DNA from 3 places in the Nonomuraea sp. NPDC005692 genome. Region 2 is predicted to be linked to each of the others. Evidence: riboswitches for the same ligand, from Rfam matches in the RefSeq annotation. Region 2 holds a riboswitch; each other region holds the start of a gene.
What was found. A riboswitch is a leader RNA that binds a small molecule or an ion and turns the genes downstream of it on or off. The one in region 2 is predicted to bind thiamine pyrophosphate.
Positions count from the first base shown of each region.

Region 1: another riboswitch for thiamine pyrophosphate. It lies ahead of thiC (phosphomethylpyrimidine synthase ThiC); the one in region 2 lies ahead of ABZ459_RS41415 (cytosine permease).
Region 3: another riboswitch for thiamine pyrophosphate. It lies ahead of ABZ459_RS09180 (FAD-dependent oxidoreductase); the one in region 2 lies ahead of ABZ459_RS41415 (cytosine permease).

Region 1 is NZ_JBEXYU010000006.1:85,813-88,068, forward strand. It holds gene ABZ459_RS15525 (glycoside hydrolase family 95 protein) at 1-460, shown strand, start outside; gene ABZ459_RS15530 (class I SAM-dependent methyltransferase) at 420-1,040, opposite strand; TPP riboswitch at 1,076-1,188, shown strand; gene thiC (phosphomethylpyrimidine synthase ThiC) at 1,181-2,256, shown strand, end outside.
Region 2 is NZ_JBEXYU010000031.1:46,635-48,890, reverse strand. It holds gene ABZ459_RS41415 (cytosine permease) at 1-1,102, opposite strand, end outside; TPP riboswitch at 1,093-1,206, opposite strand; gene ABZ459_RS41410 (rhodanese-like domain-containing protein) at 1,258-1,581, opposite strand; gene ABZ459_RS41405 (DNA-formamidopyrimidine glycosylase family protein) at 1,608-2,256, opposite strand, start outside.
Region 3 is NZ_JBEXYU010000003.1:194,510-196,765, reverse strand. It holds gene ABZ459_RS09185 (FAD-dependent oxidoreductase) at 1-1,107, opposite strand, end outside; TPP riboswitch at 1,160-1,276, shown strand; gene ABZ459_RS09180 (FAD-dependent oxidoreductase) at 1,266-2,256, shown strand, end outside.

The DNA.
Region 1 (2,256 bases), on a different contig from region 2:
GCGCACCACCCTCGAAGCCCGCGGCGACGGCGGCACGGGCTGGAGCATGGCCTGGAAGGTCAACTTCTGGGCCCGGCTCAAGGACGGCGACCGCGCCCTGAGCATGCTGAGCGGGCAACTGCGGTCCAGCACGCTGCCCAACCTGTGGGACACGCATCCGCCGTTCCAGATCGACGGGAACCTCGGCGCGACCGCCGGGGTGGCCGAGATGCTGCTCCAGAGCCACGCCGGCGTCATCGAGCTGCTGCCCGCGCTGCCGGCCGTCTGGCACGCGGGCTCGTTCGACGGGCTGCGCGCCCGCGGAGGCTTCACCGTCGGGGTGACCTGGGCGGACGGCGTGCCGGTCGAGGTCAGGCTGGCGTCGGCGCGCGGCGGGACCGCCCGGCTGCGCGGCCCCGGGTTCGCGCTCGACCTGGAGACTAAGGCAGGGGAGAGCTGCGCGCTGTCGCCAGCACGCTGAACCACGTGCGGTGGGTGACGTTCGTCTCGTGCCAGGCGACCGCGAACCCGGCCGCGTCCAGCACCGCGAGCAGGTCGCCCGCGTCGCGGTGGACGAACCAGCGCTCGTACTCCGTCCGGTACGGCACCGGCTCCCAGCCCTCGCTGTCGCCCAGGGCGGTGATCAGCGCGAGCACCCCGCCGGGGCGCAGCGCCGCGTGCCAGGCGCGCAGCGTCGGCTCGGTCTGCTCGGACGGCACGTGCACGAGGGCCGCGGCCGACCAGATGCCGTCCAGGGACTGCGGCGACAGCGGCGGCCGCCGCAGATCGCCCAGAACGGCGGGCACGCCGCGCCCGGCGGCGAGCCTGGCCATCTCGATCGACAGGTCCACGCCCACGGTGGTCAGGCCGCGTCCGGCGAACCAGGCCGACTCGCGCCCCGGGCCGCATCCCAGGTCGGCGACCGTGGCTCCGGCGGGCAGGGCTGAGGCGAACCGGTCGCGGACGGCCACGATCGAGGGTGACGGATCGGCGACCTGCTCGTCGAACTGGCGCGCGATGCGGTCGTAGGTGGCGGTCGTGTGCGCAATGGGATCAGACATCCCCTTGATCCTGCCACGCGCGGGGTTATGATCGCGGTGACCAACGCGGGAGCCCGGTACGGACCGGGCTGAGAGGACGGCTGTCAGCCGCCGACCGCCAGAACCTGCTCCGGATAATGCCGGCGAAGGGAGTTTGCGCGATGAGCGACGCGCGCTTTTCCAAGATCCACATCGGTGACCTCCAGGTGCCGATGCGCGAGGTCAGACTGTCGAACGGCACCTCGGTGCGGCTCTACGACACCTCGGGGCCGTCGTGTACCGACCGCTCGGCTTGGGGGTCGCCGGTCACCCAGCTCGGCGCCGCGCGGCGCGGTGTGGTGACCAAGGAGATGGAGTTCGTGGCCGTCCGGGAGGGTATGACCCCCGAGTTCGTCCGGCAGGAGGTCGCGGCCGGCCGGGCGGTCATCCCCGCCAACGTCAACCATCCCGAGTCCGAGCCGATGGCGATCGGCCGGAACTTCCTGGTCAAGATCAACGCCAACATCGGCAACTCCGCCGTCACCTCCTCGATCGAGGAGGAGGTCGAGAAGATGACCTGGGCCACCCGGTGGGGCGCCGACACCGTCATGGACCTGTCCACCGGGCCGAACATCCACGAGACCCGCGAGCAGATCATCCGCAGCTCGCCCGTTCCGGTCGGGACCGTGCCCATCTACCAGGCGCTGGAGAAGGTGGGCGGGCGTCCGGAGGCGCTGTCGTGGGAGGTCTACCGCGACACCCTGATCGAGCAGTGCGAGCAGGGTGTCGACTACGTGACGGTGCACGCGGGCGTGCGGCTGGCGCACGTGCCGCTGACCGCCCGCCGCAAGACCGGGATCGTCTCGCGCGGGGGCTCGATCATGGCCGCCTGGTGCCTGGCCCACCACCGCGAGAGCTTCCTGTACGAGCACTTCGACGAGATGTGCGCCCTGCTGGCCCGCTACGACGTGACGTTCTCGCTGGGCGACGGGCTGCGCCCCGGGTCGATCGCGGACGCCAACGACGAGGCCCAGTTCGCCGAGCTGCGTACGCTGGGCGAGCTGACCAAGATCGCGCATGCGCACGACGTGCAGGTGATGATCGAAGGGCCCGGCCACGTGCCCATGCACAAGATCAAGGAGAACGTCGACCTGCAGCGCGAGCTCTGCGACGACGTGCCCTTCTACACCCTCGGCCCGCTCGTCACCGACATCGCCCCCGGCTACGACCACATCACCTCGGGCATCGGCGCCGCCAT
Region 2 (2,256 bases):
CCTCGGCGGTGTTCCAGCGGGCGGCGCCGCCGAGCACGAAGTAGTCGACGGCCAGCACCGCGAACATCGGCACGAACACCGCGCCGATCACCCCGAGGAACGCGCCGTAGGAGGTGACGTCCACGACCAGGGCGATCGCGGTGGTGAGCACGCCGATCGCGGTCGAGACGATCCGGCGGTCGACGTTCGGCATGAGGTTCTGCAGCGAGACGGTGGTGGAGTAGACGTTGGCGAAGGACTGGTCGGTCTCGCGCAGCACCAGGATGCCGAAGAACAGCGCGCCCAGCGGCGCCGCGACGAACGGCTGGAACACGACCATGCCGTCGGCCTGGACCGCCTGGGCGCCCGCGATGGCCACCGCGTACACGCCGAGGGCCAGGCAGGCCACCTGGGCGACGGTGTAGCCGCCGACGACCCCGGTGAAGGCGGCCCGGCTGGAACGCGAGTGCCTGGCGAAGTCGGCGGCCATCGGCACCCACGACACCGACAGGGCGATGACGTAGTCGACGGCCGGGGCGAAGGCCGTCCACGACCCGCCCGTGTACGTCGGCGCCTCGCCCAGGAACGACACGGTGAACCAGATCAGCGACAGGATCACGCCGACGGTCACGTACCGGCGCAGCAGCCTGATCGACCCGAGCGGCCAGACGGCGAGCGCGGTGGTCAGCACCCCCGCCGCCACCACCCACACCTGGTACGGGACGCTGCCGAAGATCGCGTTCGCGGCCTTGGCGATCACCCAGAGCTCGAAGGCCCCCCAGCCGAGCATCTGCACGATGTTCAGCACGGACGGGACGTACGACATCTTCGCCCCGAACAGCCCGCGCAGCAGCACCATCGCCGGCCGCCCGGTCTGCGTGCCGGGGATGGCCGACAGGCCCACCATGGCCGTGCCGATGAGGCTGCCGACCACGGCGGCCGTGAGCGCGGCCACGAGGCTGAGCGGCGCGCCGCCCAGGGGGTCGATCAGGACGAGCGCACCGGAGAAGCCGAGAAGGCTGACACCGAGGTTGGCCCAGAGCGCACCCTGGTCGAGGACGCCGAGGGTCTTGGGGGGCGCGCCGTCAAGGGTCAGCGGAACTTCGTCGACGACATGCGTCATCGCACACTCCCTACGCCGGCATTATCCGGACAGGTTCAGGCGGTCGGCAGCGGCTGTGTTGCTGCCCTCTCAGCCCGGCACCCCGAGCTCCCGCGACTATGCAGTTGGCGCCCTCATCATGCCTTAATGGCGGCAGAACCGCCACAGTGGGGCATTCAGGCCACGAAAGGCTCCTGCCCGGTCTCGCTCACCATCGGACGGCGCGCGAACTCCCACGACTGCATGCCGCCGCCCACGTTGACGGCGTCGCGCCCGAGCTGGTTGAGCCACGCCGCGACCTGCATCGACCGGCCGCCGACCCGGCACACCACGTAGACGGTGCGGTCGGCGGGCACCTCCTCGACCCGGCCCTGGATCTGCGACATGGGGATGTGCACGGCCTCGGGGGCGTGGCCGGCGAGCCATTCGTCCTGCTCGCGGACGTCGAGCAGGTAGGCGTCGTCGGGAACGGCGGTGGCCTCGATCTCAGGAACGGTCATGCCTCCATCATCCCGCGCCCGGGACCCTACTTGAGCAGGCGCGACATCCGCCGGTCGGCCAGCGGCTTGCCGCCCGTCTGGCAGGTCGGGCAGTACTGGAGCGCGGAGTCGGCGAAGGACACCTCGCGGATCGTGTCGCCGCACACGTCGCACGGCTGGCCCGCCCGGTTGTGCACGCGCAGCCCGGACTTCTTCTCCGCCTTGAGGTCTTTGGCGGCCAGCCCGTGCGCCCGTTCGACGGCGTCGCGCAACGTCGTCACGATGGCCTCGTGCAGGTCGGCGATCTGCGCGTCGGTCAGCGTCGCCGCGATCTTGAACGGCGACATCTTCGCCGCGTGCAGCACCTCGTCGGAGTAGGCGTTGCCGATGCCCGCGATCACCTTCTGGTCGCGCAGCAGCCCCTTGATCTGGGTGCGGTTGCCGCCCACGATGCGTTTGAGCGCCTCGACGGTGAAGGCGTCGTCGAGCGGGTCGGGGCCCAGGGCGGCGACGCCGGGCACGTCCTCCGGCTTGTCGGTGACGTAGACGGCCAGCCGTTTCTGCGTGCCTGCCTCGGTCAGCTCGAACCCGGGGGCCAGGCCGTCGTCGTCGGGCGCCAGCCGTACGCGTACGGCCAGCGGCCCTTTGCCCGGCCGCACCGGCCGCGCGCCGGTCAGGTCGTCGCGCCAGCGCAGC
Region 3 (2,256 bases), on a different contig from region 2:
ACCGCCCTCGATGATCCTACGGCCCTGCACGTAGTCCCGAGGCCGGTCGACGGCCAGCACGGCGGCGAGGGTGTCGCCGGAGGTCAGCCAGACGGCCGACCACTTGCCCTCGGGCTCGCCCCGGTAGAGCAGGCGGTCGCCGGAGGGGTGGTGGCCGATGTACTGGACCATGTGGCCGAACTGCTCGGACCAGAAGTAGGGCGCCGGGTCGTAGACGGCCTCCTCGCCCAGCAGGGTCGCGGCGGCGACCTCGGGCGAGCCGAGCGCGGTGTCCCAGTGCTCGACGCGGAGCCGGACGCCGTAGCGGCGCGACCACCAGGCCGCGCAGTCGCCGGCGGCGACCACGTTGGGCATGGACGTGCGCAGGTGCTCGTCGGTGACGACGCCGTTGTGCAGGTCGATGTCGGAGCCGGCCAGCCATTCGATGGCCGGGCGCACGCCGATGCCGGTGACGACCACGTGCGCCTGGACGAACTCGCCGCCCACCAGCCGCACGCCGCCCTCGTCCACCTCGTCGACCATGGTGTTCAGGCGCAGGTCGATGCCGTCGTACCAGTGTCGGGTGCGGGCGCCGATCTCCGGGCCCACGGCGTTGGCCAGCGGGGTGGGGCCGGCCTCGATGACGGTCACCGAGCAGCCGGCCTTGCGGGCGGCGGTGGCGACCTCGGCGCCGATCCAGCCCGCGCCGATGATCGCCACGTGCGCCCCGGCCACGAGCCCGGCGCGCAGCTCGTGGGCGTCGTCGAGGGTGCGCAGGACGTGCTGGGGGCCGTCGCCGGGCACGGTGATCGGCTCGGCGCCGGTGGCGATCACGAGGCCGTCGTAGCCGAGCTGGCCCTCGGTGGTCTCCACGACGCCCTCGCGCAGGGCCTTGGCGGTGACGCCGGGCCAGAAGTCGACCTCCAGCGCGTCGAGGTCGGCCTCCAGGAAGCTGGAGTCGGCCGCGCCGGACAACACGGCCTTGGACAACGGCGGACGGTCGTAGGGCCGATGGCGCTCCTGGCCGATCAGCGTGATCCGTCCGGTGAAGCCGCGCCCGCGCAGCGCCTCCGCGCTGCGCAGCCCGGCCAGGCCCGCTCCCACCACTACGACATGGTTCACGTTCATGACCATAACGGGGGCGGTGCCGGTGCGTCGCGCCGAGGCCGTAGGCTGGAGGCGCAAGACGCGCGGGAGTCCGGCCGTCACCGGGCTGAGAGGAAGGCTTGAGCGGGCCTTCGACCGCAAGACACCTGATCCGGATCATGCCGGCGAAGGGAGCGCGGATGAATGTGATCGTGGGCGGCGGGGTCGTCGGGTTGTCGATCGCCTGGCGGCTGGCCCGCGAGGGGCTGCCCGTCACGGTGGTCGACCCGGCCCCGGGCCGCGGGGCCTCCTACGCGGCGGCCGGGATGCTGGCGCCCGTCAGCGAGGTCGCCTACACCGAGGAGCCGCTGCTGCGGCTGGGGGCCGCCTCGCTGAGCCGGTGGCCGTCCTTCGCCGCCGAACTGGCCGCCGACGCGGGCCTCGGCCCGGACCTCAGCGCGGGCCGCAGTGCGGGCCTCAGCGCGGGCCGCAGTGCGGGCCTCAGCGCGAGCCTCGGGCCAGGTCTCGGCGCGGGCCTGGGCGGCGGGGCCGGGACGAGGTCCCGGGAGGCGTTCGGGGGCACGTTCGGGATGATCGGGCCGGAGGGGGCCGCTGGTCGTGCGCTCGACCTGCGCGCCGACGGCACGCTCGACGTCGCCTTCGGGGCCGACGACCTCGCGGCGCTCGACGACCTGGCGGCGTTCATGGACAAGCTGGGCCTGCGGGTCGAGCGGCTGACCGGGCGCGAGTGCCGCCGTCTGGAGCCCATGCTGGCGCCTTCGGTGCGCGGCGGGCTGCTGGCCCCCGGTGACGCCTGGGTCGATCCGCGCCGGGTCACGGCGGCGCTGCTGGCCGCGCTCGACCGGCTGGGCGTGCCCGTGGTGCGGGCGCGGGTGACCAGGCTGCTGCGCGACGGCGACACCGCTCCAGGCGTCGTGACAGGCGCTGGGATCGGCGCTGGGACCGGCGGCGGGACCGGCGGTGCGGCAGGCGCTGCGGCGGGTGCTGTGACCGGTGTGCGGCTCGAGCCCGTACCCGGTCAGCCTGAGCCGGCGGTGCGGGAGATCGCGGCCGAGCGGGTGGTGCTGGCCGCCGGGGCGTGGAGCGGGGAGCTGGCCGACGTGCCCGTCCGGCCGGTGAAGGGGCAGATCATGCGGTTGCGCTCGCCGCAGCCGCTGCTCGGGCGGTGCG